DNA from 2 places in the Roseburia intestinalis L1-82 genome. Region 2 is predicted to be linked to the other one. Evidence: riboswitches for the same ligand, from Rfam matches in the RefSeq annotation. Region 2 holds a riboswitch; the other holds the start of a gene.
What was found. A riboswitch is a leader RNA that binds a small molecule or an ion and turns the genes downstream of it on or off. The one in region 2 is predicted to bind FMN.

Region 1: it holds a riboswitch for FMN, as region 2 does, so the genes downstream of both, RIL182_RS16800 (ECF transporter S component) here and ribD (bifunctional diaminohydroxyphosphoribosylaminopyrimidine deaminase/5-amino-6-(5-phosphoribosylamino)uracil reductase RibD) in region 2, are expected to answer to the same signal.

What each region holds. Positions count from the first base shown of each region.
Region 1 is NZ_LR027880.1:3,568,380-3,578,263, reverse strand. It holds gene RIL182_RS16830 (LiaF transmembrane domain-containing protein) at 1-37, shown strand, start outside; gene RIL182_RS16825 (uracil-xanthine permease family protein) at 112-1,518, opposite strand; gene RIL182_RS16820 (DUF975 family protein) at 1,587-2,348, opposite strand; gene RIL182_RS16815 (DUF2752 domain-containing protein) at 2,632-3,072, shown strand; gene RIL182_RS16810 (hypothetical protein) at 3,166-3,519, opposite strand; gene RIL182_RS16805 (Tex family protein) at 3,677-5,824, shown strand; FMN riboswitch at 5,869-6,037, shown strand; gene RIL182_RS16800 (ECF transporter S component) at 6,235-6,849, shown strand; gene RIL182_RS16795 (YcxB family protein) at 7,104-7,601, shown strand; gene tsaE (tRNA (adenosine(37)-N6)-threonylcarbamoyltransferase complex ATPase subunit type 1 TsaE) at 7,652-8,092, shown strand; gene tsaB (tRNA (adenosine(37)-N6)-threonylcarbamoyltransferase complex dimerization subunit type 1 TsaB) at 8,128-8,832, shown strand; gene rimI (ribosomal protein S18-alanine N-acetyltransferase) at 8,829-9,266, shown strand; gene RIL182_RS16775 (hypothetical protein) at 9,386-9,616, shown strand; gene RIL182_RS21385 (hypothetical protein) at 9,613-9,765, shown strand; gene RIL182_RS16770 (ribonuclease Z) at 9,821-9,884, shown strand, end outside.
Region 2 is NZ_LR027880.1:400,096-409,979, forward strand. It holds gene RIL182_RS01980 (DegV family protein) at 1-2,146, shown strand, start outside; FMN riboswitch at 2,215-2,329, shown strand; gene ribD (bifunctional diaminohydroxyphosphoribosylaminopyrimidine deaminase/5-amino-6-(5-phosphoribosylamino)uracil reductase RibD) at 2,690-3,790, shown strand; gene RIL182_RS01990 (riboflavin synthase) at 3,850-4,497, shown strand; gene RIL182_RS01995 (bifunctional 3,4-dihydroxy-2-butanone-4-phosphate synthase/GTP cyclohydrolase II) at 4,512-5,714, shown strand; gene ribH (6,7-dimethyl-8-ribityllumazine synthase) at 5,786-6,256, shown strand; gene RIL182_RS02005 (hypothetical protein) at 6,732-7,382, opposite strand; gene RIL182_RS02010 (DUF3267 domain-containing protein) at 7,433-8,026, opposite strand; gene RIL182_RS02015 (alpha/beta fold hydrolase) at 8,182-8,784, opposite strand; gene RIL182_RS21075 (hypothetical protein) at 8,836-9,000, opposite strand; gene RIL182_RS02020 (sulfatase-like hydrolase/transferase) at 9,145-9,884, opposite strand, start outside.

The DNA.
Region 1 (9,884 bases), 1.3 Mb from region 2:
AGCAAATTTTGGAGTAATCAAAATTTATTATATCTGACCGGTAAGACCAGATGCTGGTGCAGTATGTGAATACTTTCTATGAATGAAAAAGTTCTCCGGATGACATGCAGGTTATTCCTCATCATCTGCATAACTGGTATCTTCGTGCAGATTCGGGATCATGTCAAGACCGCGGTTTGCATCGATCTTCGGATCTTTTCCAAAGTGGTAATCATTTCCCGGCAGGATCGCATTTAAAAAGATACCTGCGATTGCAGCGATGGCAAGGGAAGTGAGTGTGACAGAAGTTCCGGCAACGGTAAAAGTAAGACCGTCCGAAAAACCAAGACCACACACGAAAATCACACCGGCAATGATAAGGTTTCTGGATTTTGTAAAATCAACATGGTTCTCTACAACATTCCGGACACCGATCGCAGAGATCATACCGTAGAGCATAAAGCTGACACCACCGATGATCGCAGATGGCATAGAACCGATCACTTCAGCCATTTTTGGAATGAAGCTTAAGAGAATCGCATAACATGCTGCTAACCGGATCACTTTCGGATCGTGAACACGGCTTAATTCCAGAACACCGGTATTTTCACCGTAGGTTGTGTTAGCAGGACCACCGAAGAGTGCGGAGAGTGCAGTTGCAAGTCCGTCTCCGATTAATGTGCGGTGCAGTCCCGGATCCTCGATAAAGTTCTGATTTACAGTCGCAGAGATCGCGGAGATATCTCCAATGTGTTCCATCATGGTTGCAAGTGCGATCGGAGCCATGACAAGGATGGCAGAGATATTGAATTTGCAGATGGAAAATGCAGGAACACCAATCCAGGAAGCTGCTGCGATATTTGAAAAATCAAGGATTGCAGAACCGTCCGCATTTGTCATACCAAGTGCATTAAAGATAAGAGCGGCACAGTAGGAAATGATAACACCCATCAGGATAGGGATAATTTTGAACATGCCCTTTCCCCAGATATTAAAGATGATGATGACTGCAAGGGCGATCAGTGCTAAAAGCCAGTTCTTAGAAGCGTTGTTTACCGCAGAACCTGCAAGACTTAAACCGATACAGATGATGATCGGACCGGTAACGACCGGCGGCAGGAAACGCATAACCTTTTTGACACCGACAAGCTTGATGATCAGTGCTAAGATCAGGTATAAAAGTCCGGCAACAACAACACCGCCGCAGGCATAGGACAGTTTGTCTGCATTCGACATCTCAGCAAATACACCTGAATCCATGGAAGCGATCGTGGCATATCCGCCTAAAAATGCGAACGAAGAACCGAGAAAAGCCGGAACTTTAAATTTGGTGCAAAAATGGAAAAACAGTGTGCCGATACCGGCGCAGATCAGGGTAACCTGAACATGCAGGACATCCTCCCCAAAATAACTGTTTACCAGGATCGGGACAAGAATTGTTGCGCCGAACATGGCAAACATGTGCTGCAGACCGAGCAGCAGCATCTTTGGAATGCCAAGAACTGAGGCATCACGGATTGGTTCATTGTTTTGATTCATAGAATCCTCCTTTGTTTACTTTTTTATCCCATAAGAAACGCACCTTCGATGGAAAGTGCGTTGTGGAATCAAAATTGGGTTGTAGCAGTTTTTTCATAGCTGCGTACCGGGATCCGGTTCAATTCGTCGGTGCAGTCGAGATAAAAAATAACGAGTGTTTCTGTCTGATATGGAACGACCCAGAGGGATGCGATGCCAAAGGAACAGAGAACCAATAAGCCATATCCGATAAAACTGAGCAGAATATAAAGCAGACGCAGACGGTTGCCGTGCATGAGAAGTCTGCATTCTTTAAAAACTTCCAGACATTTAAGCTCAGGATGATCGAGTGTGATATATCCGATAAAATGATAGGTAAGCATAAAATAACAGCTTAAGATCAGAGAAAGGATTCCCGTCGCTGCTGCAATTACAATAGAAACCACTGAAAAATCTGCGATCACTGCATAAGTAAAACCACCGATCACAGGAATCATGGAAACAAAGATCATCAGTAAAAATAAAAATCCCGCGATAAAAAATCGGTCTGTATTTTTCTTAAATGGATCAAAAATATCGCGGACGAGAAAATCATTTCCGCGTGTCATGGACAGATGGATCTTTGCCACGCCGCATCCTAACACAAAAGAGACAACAGATATGAGAAGCTCTGCGATCAGTGAGATCACAAGCTGCATATTTGTCGGATTATCTCCCATGGAAAACGAAAATGGAGATTCGATCACAGTTGCGATCAGTGTTGTGGCAGCAAAAGCTGCCATCGGAACACGGTATCTGTCATTTAAAATATCACGCGCAATGCGTTTGAGTTCTTTTGATGTGCGTTTCATTCGGTAAATAACTCCTTTTAGATCATACAGCAGCGGTTACAGCGTTGCTGCAATTAGAATAAATTATAGCATAGGTGGCGGGGGGTTGTATAGATGTGTATTTCTGATAAAATGTGGGGGAGGGTGTTGATGGCAAATGGTGTGTGTTAGTGTTTTGGTGGGCAAATTGCACAAACCAGTCTCAGCTTTGTGCGATTTGCCAGCCGCTACTTTGTGAAACATCATTTGCGTCAACACTTAAAAGATATACTTCAATGGGAAAAGAACAGGATTAAGATATCAAATGGAAAAAAGAAATAATAATGAACATAAAAAAATAGATAATGTTTTATATATACTTGGTCTGAGCGGCACAGTCATCTGCTGCGTGTATCTGCTCATTTCAAAAATAACCGGATTTCGTATCGAAAACTATCTCTACCCGTGCCTTTTCCACACCGTAACCGGATACTACTGTCCGGGCTGTGGAGGAACCAGAGCGGTATGTGCTCTCTTTCAGGGACATTTTCTGATATCCTTTTTGGAACATCCGTTTGTACCGTATGCAGCAGTACTCTGCGCGTGGTTTTTATTAAGCCAGACGATCGAACGTCTCTCACACCATAAGCTGCCGCTTGCAATGCACTATAAAGACCGTTACCTCTGGATCGGACTTGCAATCCTTATCATCAATTGTATGGAAAAAAATATCGTCCGCCTCTTCTGGGGTATAAGCCTTTTATAATAGAAGATGCTGATAGAAAAAATAGCGGCGCAAAATCTGCCACCCACGAACCTTCAAACCACCTTTTGTCCCCCTGAATCTCCCACAAAAAACTCAGTTCTGCGGAAACAGCATATTATAATCAATCCCCAGCGATGTACAACTTTCCCGCATCATATTTTCAATTCCACCATAGTAAACGTTAGCGAATACCACCGAATAAATTAAGAGCAGCACAATAATGCCAAGCGCTACGCTGCTTAAAGTAAGCCCAAGCTTTGCACGCCCGGAAAATGTTGTCTCACCGCCGCGTGAGAGCAGTGCAAACACGATGCCGAGCGCACCGCAGATTAATGCCGGATAAACCAGACAGAACGTTGAAAGTGCAATGATCCCCATGATAAGGGAAAGATTTTCCATATGTTTTGAATGCCGGTCAGGCGTTGGTCTGTAAAACTGATGATCCATAAATAAGCCTTTCTGAAAATAAATAATATGATGTGGATAGTGTATCATGCGGTGTGGAAAAAAACAATGTTACCTTGAATCACTGTGGACATTTCGTTATAATAAAGATATTGCGTCGGAGAAAACGTTAAAATCCGGTGAGAAAAAAGGAGTAACTATGGATATTATTGCAAAGATTTCCGAGGAACTCGGAATCCGTAAAAATCAGGCTGAAGCAGCCGTAAAGCTGATCGATGAAGGGAATACCATCCCGTTTATTGCCCGTTACCGCAAGGAGGCAACCGGAGCACTTAACGATGAGGTGCTTCGTAATTTATATGAGAGACTGACTTATTTAAGAAATCTCGAGGAGCGCAAGGAGACGGTTCTTGCAGGCATTGAAGAACAGGGAAAACTGACAGACGAATTAAAAGCGCAGATCATGTCTGCCGAAACAATGGTTGTGGTGGAGGATCTCTACCGGCCGTACAAACCAAAGCGCCGCACCAGGGCGACGATCGCAAAAGAAAAAGGATTAGAGCCGCTTGCCGGCATCATCACGTTACAGATGTTAAACACATCCTTAGAGGAGGAAGCAGAAAAATTTGTTGATCCGGAAAAAGAAGTGACGAGCGCAGAGGATGCGATCGCCGGGGCAAAAGATATCATCGCGGAGAGCATTTCGGATGAGGCGGATTACCGCAGCCGGATCCGTGATCTGACGGTCAAAAAAGGACGCATGATTTCTGCGGCAAAAGACCCGGAAGCAGAGTCTGTCTATGAGATGTACTATGAATTTGACGAGCCGGTGGCGAAACTTGCCGGACACCGTATTTTAGCGTTGAACCGTGGAGAAAATGAAAAATTCCTGACGGTAAAGATCGAGGCACCGGTCGAGGATATTTTGCGTTACCTTGAAAAAAAGGTGATCGTGCGCGACAACCCACAGACGACGCCGGTATTAAAAGAAGTGATAGAAGATGCCTATGACCGTCTGATCGCACCTGCCATTGAGCGTGAGATCCGCAGTGACCTGACCGAAAAAGCCGAGGATGGTGCGATAAAAGTATTCGGGAAGAACTTAGAGCAGCTTTTGATGCAGCCTCCAATTGCAGGACAGGTTGTACTTGGCTGGGACCCTGCATTCCGTACCGGCTGTAAACTTGCCGTGGTGGATCCGACCGGAAAAGTGCTCGATACGACAGTCATTTACCCGACTGCACCACAAAATAAAGTGGAAGAGGCAAAAGCGGTTTTAAAGAAGCTGATCTCAAAATATCACATCACACTGATCTCACTGGGAAATGGTACAGCATCCCGCGAGTCCGAGCAGGTGATCGTAGAGTTATTAAAAGAGATCCCGGTCAAAGTACAGTATATCATTGTCAACGAGGCAGGAGCTTCCGTATATTCTGCAAGTAAACTTGCAACGGAGGAGTTTCCACAGTTTGACGTAGGACAGCGAAGCGCGGCATCCATGGCACGCCGCCTGCAGGATCCGCTTGCAGAGCTTGTAAAGATCGATCCGAAATCGATCGGTGTCGGTCAGTATCAGCACGATATGAACCAGAAAAAATTAAGCGAGGCACTCGGCGGAGTCGTGGAGGACTGTGTAAACAGAGTCGGCGTTGATTTAAATACGGCATCTGCATCCCTGCTTGAATACATTTCCGGTATCAGCAAGGCAGTTGCAAAAAATATTGTGGCATACCGTGAGGAAAATGGCCGGTTTGAGGCGAGAAACCAGCTCTTAAAAGTAGCAAAATTAGGACCGAAAGCATATGAGCAGTGTGCAGGTTTTCTGCGCATCAACGATGGTAAAAATCCGCTGGATGCGACCGGTGTACATCCGGAGAGTTATGCAGCGGCAAAGACACTGTTAGAGCGTCTCGGCTATACGACGGAGGATGTGAAAGAGCGCAGATTAGACGGCATTTCCAAAAAAATTTCCAACTATAAAAAGCTGGCAGAAGAACTTGGCGTGGGAGAGATTACACTGCAGGATATCGTAAAAGAACTTGAAAAACCGGCGCGTGATCCGAGAGAGGATATGCCAAAGCCGATTTTGCGCAGCGACGTCCTTGAAATGAAGGATTTAAAACCGGGCATGATCTTAAAGGGAACGGTCCGGAATGTGATCGACTTTGGAGCATTTGTGGATATCGGAGTCCATCAGGACGGACTGGTACACATTTCACAGATGAGTGACCGTTTTATCAAACATCCGCTGGAAGTGGTCAGTGTCGGCGATATCGTTGAGGTAAAGGTATTGGATGTTGACCTGAAAAAACAGCGCATCGCACTCACGATGAAAATTAATGGTTGACAGATCAGAAAAACATGCATACAATAGAGAGCGTAAAAATAATATTAATTCTTCGGGGCAGGGTGATGCAGTAAGATTTGCAGATTCCCGACCGACGGTGATGTAGAGTCCTGATAATGATCAGAGTCATTTACAAAGTCCGTGACCTGCTAAGGCAGCTGATCCGGTGAGATTCCGGAACCGACAGTATAGTCTGGATGAGAGAAGATAAGCATGTGAATGATAAGACGTCAGAAAAGACGTTTCTGTTACATGATAGAACCCCGGATGATGGTTACATCCGGGGTTTTGTCGTATTCAGACAGCAGAATGCTCACAAAATGTGCATTTTATTGTATGAGATATTTCGCAGACAAAAACACGCTTACAATCCCTCGCATTTTCCGAAAAGAGAAAAGGAGACGAGTGAAATGGATGCAACAAATAAAACAGTAACCGTAAAAAGAGTCAATGTAAGATATCTGACAGTGACAGCTATGCTTTCCGCAGTGGCATATATCCTGATGTTTCTGGATTTTTCCGTGCCGTTTATGCCGTCATTTATCAAGATGGATCTCTCAGAACTTCCGGCACTGATCGGATCATTTGCCATGGGGCCGCTCTGTGGTGTGATCATCTGCCTGGTAAAAAATGTACTTCATCTGTTCATTACATCCACAGGAGGAGTTGGAGAGCTTTCAAACTTTATTCTGGGTGTGGCATTTGTACTGCCGGCAGGGCTTCTTTATAAGTACAAAAAGACAAGAACGACCGCACTGATCGGTTCCATTGCAGGAGCAGTGATCATGGGTGCTTTCAGCATTGTTTCAAACTACTTTCTGGTATATCCGGTCTATTACAATTTCATGCCACAGGAGGCAGTGCTTGGAGCATATCAGCTGATTGCTCCGTCCATGAAGAGTATTTTACAGTGTTTAATCTGCTTTAATATGCCATTTACCTTTATTAAAGGAATGTTTTCCGTAGTCATCACATTTGTGACCTACAAACACATTTCTCCGATCTTAAAGGGAAGACAGTCATAAGCAGGAGCTAACAGAGGTTTCGTTACTGTTTACAGTCAGGCATTTTCTGAACTGAAAATGCCGTATGATACAGTGGTGGTAGCAGATTTTGCCGATTTGGAATGCGAAGCATCGGCAAAATCCGTTACTGGAACGAGGTACGAGTGGACAGTAACGAGTTTTCAGAGAGAAAAGACGCAGAAAAAGAATGCGTCTTTTCTTTTTTTTCAAAAAATGTTATACTAAGCTGATTCTAAAATGGTGGGGGATTGACGATGAGATTGGAATTTGATATAACATTGACCGCAAAGGACATGTTTCGTTTTAACCTGTACCAGACATACACTGGTGCATCCGGGTGGATTTCCGTGATAGCGGCAGTCGTCTGTTTTGCTGCGGCAGGTACAAAATACAGTGAACGCGGAGCATCCTATACGGTTCTTGGTATTTTGCTTGGAGCGCTGATACTGTTTTACATGCCGGTGACACTTTATCTTCGTTCGAAACAGCGCATTGCGGCGTCAGAGGTATTGAAAAACAGCCTGCATTACTGTGTGGACGGAGAAGGGATTTCCGTGACACAGGGGGATGCAGATGCAAAACTGATGTGGGATCAGGTCTATAAGATGGTGTCCACGAAAAATAATGTGCTGGTGTACAGCAACCGTGTGAATGCCTATGTGATCCCAAGGCAGCAGTTAGGGGAAAAATGCCGTGAACTTGCAGAAATTGCAAAAGAAAAACTGCCGAAGTACCGTGTGAAATTAAAATAAATTTGTGCATGGCAGATATTTTACCTCATAAAAACATGGAGGACTGAATTATGAAAGAAACCGTTTATGAGACATTTTCCGCGGCAGAGACACATGCGCTTGGGAAAAAGATCGGGGAAACGGCGAAGCCGGGAGATGTGTACACGCTTGTGGGAGACCTTGGCGTTGGCAAGACTGTTTTTACACAGGGAATCGCAGACGGACTTGGCATCACAGAACCTGTGTCGAGCCCGACTTTTACGATTGTACAGGTGTATGAAGAAGGAAGAATGCCGTTTTATCATTTTGATGTATACAGGATCGGCGACATCGAGGAGATGGACGAGATCGGTTATGAGGATTACTTTTACGGGGAAGGTCTGTGCATGATCGAGTGGGCAAACCTGATTGAAGAGATCCTTCCGGATAAACGCTATGATGTGACGATTGAAAAGGATCTTGAAAAAGGATTTGATTACCGGAAAATTACCATAAAAGAGCATGAGGGCTGATAAAACAGTTCGTTCATGCGGGAATGGAGCTTACAATGAAAATTTTGGGATTAGACAGTTCAGGACTGGTGGCAAGCGTGGCAATCGTATGTGACGATAACATGCTTGGCGAATATACCGTCAATTATAAAAAAACACATTCACAGACGCTTCTGCCAATGTTGGATGAAGTGGCAAAGATGATAGAGCTGGATCTAAATTCGATCGATGCGATCGCAATCGCAGGAGGTCCGGGATCATTTACCGGGCTTCGGATTGGTTCGGCAACGGCAAAAGGACTTGGACTGGCATTAAATAAGCCGATCATCAACGTGCCGACCGTAGATGCGCTTGCGTATAATCTTGTCGGACATGCAGGACTTGTGTGTCCGCTTATGGATGCCAGAAGAAACCAGACTTACACGGGACTTTATTCTTTTGACGGCAATGAGATGGAAGTATTAAAGGAACAGTGCGCAGTCGGAATTGATGAGATCATTTCGATTGTAAACCAGTTCGAACAGCCGGTTACTTTTTTAGGGGATGGTGTGCCGGTATTTCAGGAGTATATAGCAGAAAACTGCAGTGTACCGTATACATTTGCCCCTGCACACGTCAATAAACAGAGAGCAGGAGCGGTTGCGGCACTTGGCATGAAATATTTTGCAGAGGGCAGATCAGAAACCGCTGCAGAACACAAGCCGGAATATCTGCGCCTGTCCCAGGCAGAGAGAGAACGAAAAGAGGGCGGATTAGCATGATCACAGTCAGAGCCATGCAGGTAAAAGATGCAGAACAGGTAAGTGAACTGGAAAGAATGATCTTTTCACAGCCATGGAGTTATCAGGGATTTGTGGATTCACTCAGTCTGCCGAACACGGTTTTTCTGGTTGCGGAAGAAAATAATAAGATCTTAGGATATATCGGAATGTATTTATCCATTGATGAAGGTGAGATCACAAACGTGGCGGTTTCACCGGAAATGCGGTGCCATGGCATTGGCGGCATGCTGCTTGCGGAAGCAAAAAAAGAGGCAGAGAGCCGCTCGGTCGGCAGAATCGTGCTCGAAGTCCGTTGTTCGAATGACAGTGCAATCCGTCTGTATGAGCGCAATGGATTTGTAAATCACGGCGTGCGGAAGGGATTCTATGAACTTCCGAAAGAGGATGCCTATATTATGATATATGGCCAATAATTCCCACTACATAAGGCAGAATCTTGTTTGTATAATATAGATATTAATAGATATCTGTGGACAGCATAGGTTTTCGTGGACAATGTCTGTCTGTATTGCAGAATGGGAAGGCAGAAAAAATGAGCAGAAAAGATCAGAAAATATATTGTAACTGTTGTGGAAAAATGATTTGTCTGTTATCTGAGAAGGACCGCACTTCATTCCTTACGGTGGAGAAGGAGTGGGGGTATTTTTCCGATAAAAAAGACGGGAGGATACACAGAATGGATATCTGTGAGTCCTGCTATGAAAAAATGGTAGAAAAATTTGTGATACCGCCGGAGGAAAAACAGGTAACAGAGTTTGTATGAAAGGAGTAAAATCTATGCCCGGTATGCTGGGCATTGCTCACCAGATGGCAAATTTTACAAAACAAAATTGCATTTTGCTCCGCAAAACAAGGAGTAAAATCCTCTCCTCGCCAGTGGGCTCGGATTTTGCTTCGCAAAACAAGGAGTAAAATCCTCTCCTCGTCAGTGGACTCGGATTTTGCTCCGCAAAACAAGGAGGATTATATGTTAGACGTATGTCTTTTGGGAACTGCAGGCATGATGCCGCTGCCGCACCGTTGGCTGACGG
Region 2 (9,884 bases):
TATGTTTATCCAGATCACACTCTCTGAATATCAGAGAAAAGAAAATGAAAAGCAGCAGGCGGAGTTAGTTGCCGCAATGAATACACAGAGCCGTTTCCTTGCAAATATGAGCCATGAAATCCGTACGCCGATCAATACGATCATAGGATTAAATGAAATGACACTTCGGGAGGAGAATCTGTCAGACGATATTATTGAGAATGCCAATAATATCCAGAGTGCAAGTAAGATGCTTTTGTCCCTGATCAATGATATTTTAGACCTGTCCAAAATTGAGGCGGGGAAAATGGAAGTTGTTCCGGCGCGTTATGAGACAGGAGAATTATTCAGTGAAATTGTAAACACGACCTGGATCCGTGCACATGAGAAAAATCTGGAATTTTGTGTCAATGTATCTGAAAAACTGCCATCCATGCTTTATGGCGACGAGATGAGGATCAAACAGGTTTTAACCAATATTTTAAGTAATGCGATCAAGTATACGCAAAAGGGATCCGTCACGCTGTTTGTGGAGAGTGAGCAGACGGGAGCGGACGAAATCCTTTTAAAAATGGCTGTGATCGATACCGGTATGGGAATCCGTCAGGATGATATGAAATACCTGTTTGACAGTTTTAAACGGGTCAATGAAGGCAGCACAAAAGGAATCGAGGGAACAGGCCTTGGACTTTCTATCTGCAGCCAGCTTGTAAATCTGATGGGTGGTCAGATCACGGTTGACAGTATTTATCAGAAAGGTTCTACATTTACGATTACGATTCCACAGAAAATTGTAAATGCCACGCCGCTTGGAAATCTCAATTATAATAGTTCATCAAGACATCAGAGATCCTCCTATAAAAAGAGTTTCGAAGCACCGGAAGCAAAAGTTCTTGTTGTGGATGACAATGATATGAATCTGCTTGTCGCTAAAAAACTGCTTCGGGAAACCAAAGTCCAGCTTGCATTGGCGCATAGTGGAATGGAATGTCTGAAGCTGACGGCAAAAAATAATTACGATGTGATTTTTATGGATCACATGATGCCAGAGATGGATGGTGAAAAAACCATGGATCTGGTGCGCAACCAGCAGGGTGGATTCTGCCGCAAAACGCCGATTATTGCGCTGACTGCCAATGCAATGTCTGGTGCAGAAGAAAAGTATCGTAAAATGGGATTTTCTGATTATCTTGCGAAACCGATCAATGGAATCCTTTTTGAGGCAATGCTTCTCCGTTATCTGCCAAAAGAGCGCATTGAATATATGATCGATCCGGATGAAGTCAGTGAGATGGACGGATTCCGTATTCTGGGCCAGAAGAAAAAGCAAAGGCTGATCGTCAGCACGGACAACGTTGTGGATCTGCCGAATGATGTGATCCGGCAGCTTGGAATACCGGTCATGCATTATTTTGTAAATACGGAATATGGGCATTACGAGGATATGGTGGAAATCCATTCAGACAGTCTGCTGTCTTATATTGAAAAAGATCAGTATGCTAAGTCGGAAGCACCGACAGTCGGGGAATATGAGACATTTTTTGGAAATCTGCTTGAGGAGGCGGAACAGGTACTGCATATCAGTATTGCTTCAGGATCCGGAAAGGGATTTGAGAATGCAAGCCAGGCGGCAGCCGGATTTTCCCATGTGCAGGTGTTTGATTCCGGTCATTTGTCGAGTGGTACAGGCCTGATGGTTATGCATGCGGCGAATATGGTGCTGAAAAATAAGGATCTGGATGAAGTATTACAGAGTCTGGAAGCAATACAGCCTAAAATACAGACAAGCTTTATTTTAGACAGTTCGAAACAGCTTTACCGCAGTGGACTTTTAAATAAGCAGGTATGGAAAATGACAGAGATGCTGCAGTGTCATCCGGTTCTGGCATTGCACAAAAAGAAAATTGTACCGGCAGCGATCTTTTTTGGAAATACACAGGATGTTTATAAAAAATATATACACGCGCAGATGGCGCGATGGTCGCCGATTGATCAGAAAGTCTTATTTATAACATCTGCGGGTTGTTCGAAAGAGACGAAAGATATGATTTTAGAGGAAGTGCAAAAGTATAAAAAATTTGATCAGATCTACATGCAGGAGGCATCAGCAGCGATTACAAGTAACTGTGGAGCCGGCTGTTTTGGACTTATTTATATGCTGCAGTAAAATTTGGTCTGAAAAACAGTATTGACATTTTAAGAAAGCGTGTTATACTCAGACACATAAAAATAGAATATGATCTTCAGGGCAGGGTGTGATTCCCTACCGGTGGTATAGCCCACGAGCCGTAAGGCATGATTCGGTGTAATTCCGAAGCCGACAGTATAGTCTGGATGAAAGAAGATATGGATAAGCAGGATTTAAAGGATCGTTTTAAACGGTTGGTAAGATAATGCATACATGGCTCTGAAATAGTTTTATTTCAGAGTCTTTTTATTTGTGACAATAGAATGTTCGCGGAGCGCGTATTTTATTGCTGCAAAAATTAGATATCCTGCCGGATATCAGAAACGGAAAAAAGTTTCGCATGGTATCCCGGTTTTTAAAATATGTCATTTTAGAAATCCCTAAAATCCGGTTTTAAGAAGCTCTGAACGATCGTGTTCAGAGCTTCTTTTTATGGCAATAGAATATTCCCGGAGCGTGTATTCTATCGTCATGAAGCAACAGAGATTGCAGATTTTATCTTGCAGGAAAGGGAAGGTATTCATGCAGCAGGAAAGATATATGCGCCGGGCAATGGAACTTGCAGAGCTTGGCAGAGGATGGACAAAGACAAATCCGGTGGTCGGTGCGGTTCTTGTAAAAGAGGACAGAATCATCGGGGAAGGCTATCATAAAAAATTTGGCGGACTTCACGCAGAGCGGGAAGCGCTGGCGGATTGCAGGAGCAGGGGAGAGGATCCGGCAGGAGCAGATCTTTATGTGACATTAGAACCGTGCTGCCATTACGGGAAAACGCCTCCGTGTACACAGGCGGTCATAGAAGCCGGGATCAGCCATGTGTTTGTTGGGGCGGAAGACATCAATCCGCTTGTGGCGGGAGCCGGGATCCGGCAGTTAAGGGAGCAGGGCATCCTGGTGACGGAAGGAGTTTTACAGGAGGAATGTGAGTACCAAAATCGGGTATTTTTTCATTATATCCAGACAAAACTGCCCTATGTGCGGATGAAATATGCGATGACACTGGATGGAAAAATAGCGTCGGCATCCGGAAAATCGCAATGGATCACCGGAGAGGCGGCAAGAGAACAGGTACACCGCATGCGGCATGAAATGACCGGAATCATGGTTGGGGCAGGCACGGTAATCGCGGATGATCCAATGTTAAACTGCCGTCTGCCGCAGACAAAAGACCCGGTCAGGATCGTCTGTGATACGACATTGCGGATACCGCTTAAGAGCCGGATCGTGCAGACTGCAGAGGAGCAGAATACCATCATTGCAACCTGCTGTCAGGATGAGGCGAAGATCAGGGAATATCAGAAATATGGATGCCGGATCATAGTGACAGAACATGCGGATGGAAAAGTGGATTTAAAAGAACTGATGCGGCAGCTCGGAGCAGACGGGATCGAGAGCGTATTGCTTGAGGGCGGTGCCATGCTGAACTGGTCGGCGTTAGAAGCCGGGATCGTCAATGAGGTGTATGCGTATGTGGCACCGAAACTGTTTGGCGGAGCAGATGCCAAAAGTCCGGTTGCAGGAATAGGCGTGGATTATCCCGATGACGCGTATTGCCTGGTCAGTCAGAGGGTACAGCAGGTGGGGGAGGACATTCTGATCGCCGGGGAACTGAAAAATAAATGAGAGGGAAACAGATACATAAGGTTTTGAACATACCGTAAAAAGCAGGGAGGGGAGAAAACTTGTTTACAGGAATTGTGGAAGAGGTCGGAAGGATCATAACAGCAGACCGGAAAGGCAATTCTGCCAGACTGAAAATAGAGGCAGAAAAAGTATTAGAGGATATCAAAATTGGTGACAGCATTGCCGTAAATGGAATCTGTCTTACAGTGACATCTTTTGGAAAAAACTATTTTACCGCCGATGTAATGCACGAAACGCTGCGGAGGTCATCGATTGGAGAAGCAGCGGCGGGAAGTCCGGTGAACCTGGAACGTGCGATGGCGGCAAACGGCAGATTTGGCGGTCATATCGTGACAGGACATATTGACGGAACCGGAACGATCTGTGAGGTCAAATCAGACGAAATCGCGATTTGTTATTCCATGAAAGCACCGGAGAAGATCATGCACTACATTGTTGAAAAGGGTTCTGTCGCGGTGGATGGGATCAGCCTTACGGTTGCAAAAACGACACAGACGAGTTTTATGGTGTCTGTCATCCCGCATACGGCGCAGTGTACGGTTCTTGCACACAAAAAGGCGGGGGATACGGTAAATCTGGAAAATGACTGTATCGGGAAGTACATTGAGCATTTTTTGAACCGGAAGAAAGAAAAAACAACGGAGAGTAAGATCACGAAGGAATTTTTACTTTCCAACGGATTTTGAAAGGAAGAAGTATAATGAGGAAATTTGATACAGTGGAACAGGCATTGGAAGAATTGAAAAAAGGAAAAATTATTCTTGTGACAGATGATGAAGACCGTGAGAATGAAGGGGACTTTATCTGCGCGGCAGAGTTTGCAACGACAGAAAATCTGAATTTTATGGCGACATATGGAAAAGGGTTGATCTGTATGCCGATGTCAAAGGAGATTTGTGAAAGATTAAAACTCCCGCAGATGGTGGCAGACAATACAGACAACCATGAGACCGCATTTACCGTATCGATCGATTATGCCGGTACAACGACCGGAATTTCGGCGGAGGAACGCGGCATGACAGCAAGGCACTGCATCAGTGAGGATGCAAAACCGGAAGACTTTCGCAGACCGGGACACATGTTTCCTCTGCTTGCAAAAAAGAATGGTGTGTTAGAACGTAACGGTCATACAGAAGCGGTCGTTGACCTGATGCGTCTTGCGGGCTTAAAAGAATGTGGACTGTGCTGTGAAATCATGCGTGAGGACGGAACAATGATGCGTACAACAGAACTCATGGAACTTGCAGAAAAATGGAATATCTGTTTTATCACGATCGCGGCAATTCAGGAGTACCGCAAAAAACATGAGAAACTGGTAGAGTGCGCAGCAGTCGCAAAACTCCCGACAAAATATGGAGAATTTAAAGCGTATGGTTATCAGAATATTTTAAACGGGGAACATCATGTTGCGCTGGTAAAAGGTGAGATCGGAGACGGAGAGGATGTGCTGTGCCGTGTACACTCCGAGTGCCTGACGGGAGATGTATTCGGATCCCTTCGGTGTGACTGCGGGGAACAGCTTGCTGCGGCAATGGAACAGATCGAAAAAGAAGGCCGCGGAATCCTGCTTTATATGCGGCAGGAGGGAAGAGGCATCGGGTTACTGAACAAGCTGCGCGCCTATACATTGCAGGAGGAAGGAATGGATACGTTAGAGGCGAACCTTGCGCTCGGTTTTGCAGGGGATGAGCGGGAGTATTACATTGGAGCACAGATCTTAAAAGATCTCGGAGTAAAAACACTGCGGCTTCTGACCAATAACCCGGATAAAGTTTACCAGTTGAAAGATTATGGCATGGAAATCAAAGAGCGCGTGCCGATCCAGATGAAGGCGACACCGTATGATCTGTTTTATCTGCGGACAAAACAGGAAAAGATGGGGCATATGCTTCGTTTTGAATAAGAGGATAAATATAATATTAAGTATCTATGGTATCAACCTGACATCAACATTATAAAAAAGGAGATAAAAAAATGAACGTTTTAGAAGGAAAATTAACAGGGGCAGAGGACATTAAGATTGGGATCGTGGCAGCGAGGTTTAATGAATTTATCGTGTCAAGACTGATCGGGGGTGCACTTGACGGGTTGAAGCGCCATGATGTACCGGAGGAGCAGATTGATCTGGCATGGGTGCCGGGGGCATTTGAAATACCGGTGATCGCAGAGAAGATGGCGGCAAGCGGAAAGTATGATGCGGTGATCTGCCTTGGGGCAGTGATACGCGGGGCAACGAGCCATTATGATTATGTGTGCAGTGAAGTTTCCAAAGGGATTGCAAGTGTTTCCTTACAGAGCAAAATTCCGGTTATGTTTGGCATCCTTACGACAGACAATATTGAACAGGCAATCGAGCGTGCCGGAAGCAAGGCGGGAAATAAGGGATATGAATGCGCTGTGGGTGCGATCGAGATGGTGAATCTGATGCGTGTAATGGAAAAGTAAAGAAGAGACCAGGCGGGGCCAGATGTTTCTGGATTCTAAGCTGCCTTAAAAATGGTTCGTTCCAGGATTCTAATTAAAAGGGAGCATCCCAAAGTTTGTGTAAACCTCCAAACTGATGTAAGATAAAATTACTCAGCTTGGAGGTTATTTTTATGGCAAGAAGAAAAGACAGCCCACAAAAAGCAGCAATGAGAGAAATTTGAAGAGCGTCTGAACGGACGCAACCTGTAAAACCAGCTTGTTTTGGGCAGGTCTTATTGACATGCCCAAAAACTCCTGTATAATGCAGATATGGGCAGAATCCGGAAAATCGACTCTGCCCATTTGTAACTATTCACAAATCTTATATCAGTTTTTAGCGTTTACACAAAACTTGAAACGGTCTCGGGGCTGTCAAACTATCTGATTAAAATCAGCAGTGTCTCAGCTCCTTTTTTATAGATTTTTCTATATCTTGAATGATTGCAAAACTGTATTACTGACTCAAGGTTCGAACCACATCCTTATATCGTTCCGATTTGCTTACTTTATCCTCTTTTGTGACACCGTAATATCTGTATATATCTTTATAGATACTCTGAAAGTTTTTAACCACCTTTTTATTTCCACCAGCCCCACCGCCAATATATGCATATTTTTTTTCGATAACAATATACATGGTATCATTGATATCATCAAATGCTTTTTTGAATTTATGAAAGTCAATATCAAATTCTGTCGAAGGGATTTCCATTGCCCTCTGCATTCGCTCCTCGCTTTGCCTGATATAAGCCTCCACATCTTTTGGCGATTCGCTCTTTAATTTAGGACATGCAGTAGATTCTCCTAATAATTCTGGAGCATATTGAATGATAAAAGAGGCTCTCATCTGCTGATATTCTTCTGGAAATTCTTCAGCATCCTTATCGACTTCAGCAAACCTATATCTATTTACGATATACTCTATTACTTCATCCAAACTATGACTTTCACATGAAAGGGTTTTATCCACATAGAACCGCTTAATTTTATTTTTTGCTCTTTGAATTTTCTGTTTTAGAGTAAGTTTTGCATTTTTCTTAAAAAAAATGGAGGTCGGTCCATCGGCTCCTCCAATAACAGAAACTGCGCTCGCGCTTTTTTTCATAAACACCTGTCCTATTCAAAATAAAATTTATCATCCTAATAAACTGGAATTTACGATACCTTATACATATCGTTTTTATAAAACATTATTGCATCTTTTTTATTTGCATTTTTTAAGACAATAAAAACATTATATACATCGGGAAATGGCGAAACCATACCCATACATGACATGCCAAACATTAGTCCATTTAGTTCTCTATATTCTGCCGGACTAACAATAAAAATCAATAATGGTATTATTCCAAGCACAAATGGTAATAGGCACATTACAATAAACCTTCTTCGCTTCAGAGGATATGATGCTAATGCAACAAATGATATCTTACCCGTTATTTTACCTATCGTAACCAGTGCGTTTCTCGGATAGACAATCCCATGTAACCACTCGTGTATCACCAAACAAATATACCCCAGGCAAAAACCAATCAAAATAAATACATGCGAAATAACAACTGTCTTGTTCATAACTGTTTTACACAGCATCGTTACAAACATTAAAATACATAATACCGCTGCAATAGGTGCCGCTTTTTTCATCATCTCTTCAATGCTCTGAGGTGTTTCTATTTTAACAGCATTCTTTGGTAAAATACCTGTCTGATACTCACTTATATCTTCAATAGACATTTTTAATTTTATCATTACCAATTCACCTCCAAAAAGAGTAACAAACTCCGATTGTTGCTTACATTATACTTCGTCCATCTCTCTAAGGACAGTGGGATGTTGTGATGAAAGTGAAAGAGATCGCTTACCTGTCAGACAATTCATCTTACTATATTTTTTGCACGATAAATTTACTGATTTAATATCTCTGCAATCGTGTTTGGTGCATATTTATTGAGTTCATGTCCTGCATTTGGAACGATGTGCAAAGTAGCTTGGGGTAGCAATTCTTTTAGCCTTTTAGAAGCCTTTAGATTGGTAGTATCCTTTTTGCCACACAAAATTGTTACTGGACAACGAATATTATTTAATTGCAAAGTAAAATCCAATGACCGCATAGAGTGAGCCAATTTTATGGTGCTGCTTTTTGATAGTCCCATACTTTCAAAAACCTTGTTTGGCATACAACGGAAGATAAGATTTTGAAAATCTATCAGTAAACTTGGAACTTTATATTGTGCGCCAATCAAAACCAGCGAATCCACTTTTTCCTCATGTCGAATAGCAAAATCAATCGCAAGAAGCGCACCTAACGAAAGACCGCAGATACGAAGCGGCTCTTTTACTTCTGAATACCGCTGTTCTAAATCACCCAAAATCTGCGAATAGGATATTTCATCTTCTGTTGAAGAAAAAAGTTCTGGGCAATCGACATCAGAAATTGATAGTTGTTGGACTACTTTTTTCCAGTCCTGTGCAGTTTGTCCCAACCCATGTAAAAAAACAGTTTTCATTAAACGCCTCCTAAGCTCAAGATAACCATCAATGCACAAACAAACTTGAATTTACTTGCTTTTCTTCTCTTTGCTGCGTCTCACTAATGCGATAAATAGTTCAATGACTCCGCCACATAGCCATATGATACCTAACGCAATATTTTCTGCCCAGAACCAAAACGGTGACATAACAATCCATGTAATCGCTAAAATAAAAATTCCCCTACTGCTCATGATTTTCCTCCTGAAACTCCGATTTATTGATTCCATTTTAACACAGGATATAATGTAATCAAAATTATTTTACAAAAAAACAAGCCCAATAGCAGCATCTTGCCACATATCGGACTTGTCTGTTATTTTGATTTTTTAATAAAGCTATCTGCCAAGTGTGTCAGAGATATTTTCGGAAGATTTCACTTCAGTACTTTCAGAGGATTTCATTTCTGTACTTTCAGAGGATTTTACCTCAGTGTTCTCAGACGATTTCACTTCAGTACTCTCAGACGATTTTACCTCCGTATTTTCGGACGATTTTACCTCCGTATTTTCGGACGATTTTACCTCCGTATTTTCGGACGATTTCACTTCCGTGCTTTCAGAAGATTTCATATCTGTCTTTTCCGAAGAAGGCATGTTCAGATTCCATGTGGATGCAGGGACTGGTACTTCGGTTGTTTCGGTCGGATCTTCTGTCTCTGTCTCATGGATCACATCCGGATCCTCATAGACAACCTCGTCTGCTCCGGCACGAAGCAGGATTCCTTTTGAACCGAGGACATTGACACTGATCGTATCGCCATCTTTTACGTTATCCAGACTTGTTGTTACCAGTGCAGAAGAAATATAGTTAGTAGGAACTTTCTCACCATTTACAAATATCTTTGCATTCTTGGTAAATCTTGAACCGTAAACAGCCAGGATATTGCGGTCAGAATTTTTGCGGATATTGGAGATTGTGACATCTTCCACATCCATTTGAAGGTCGGTAGCAGGATAGAGATCTTCGCCGCTGTAAGTATATCTTTTGCCGTAAAGTAAATCATACTGCAGATTCTCAAGACCATTTAAGTATGTCTCGGAATTGCGCTGTGTCTGATGATAACTAAACATGGTTC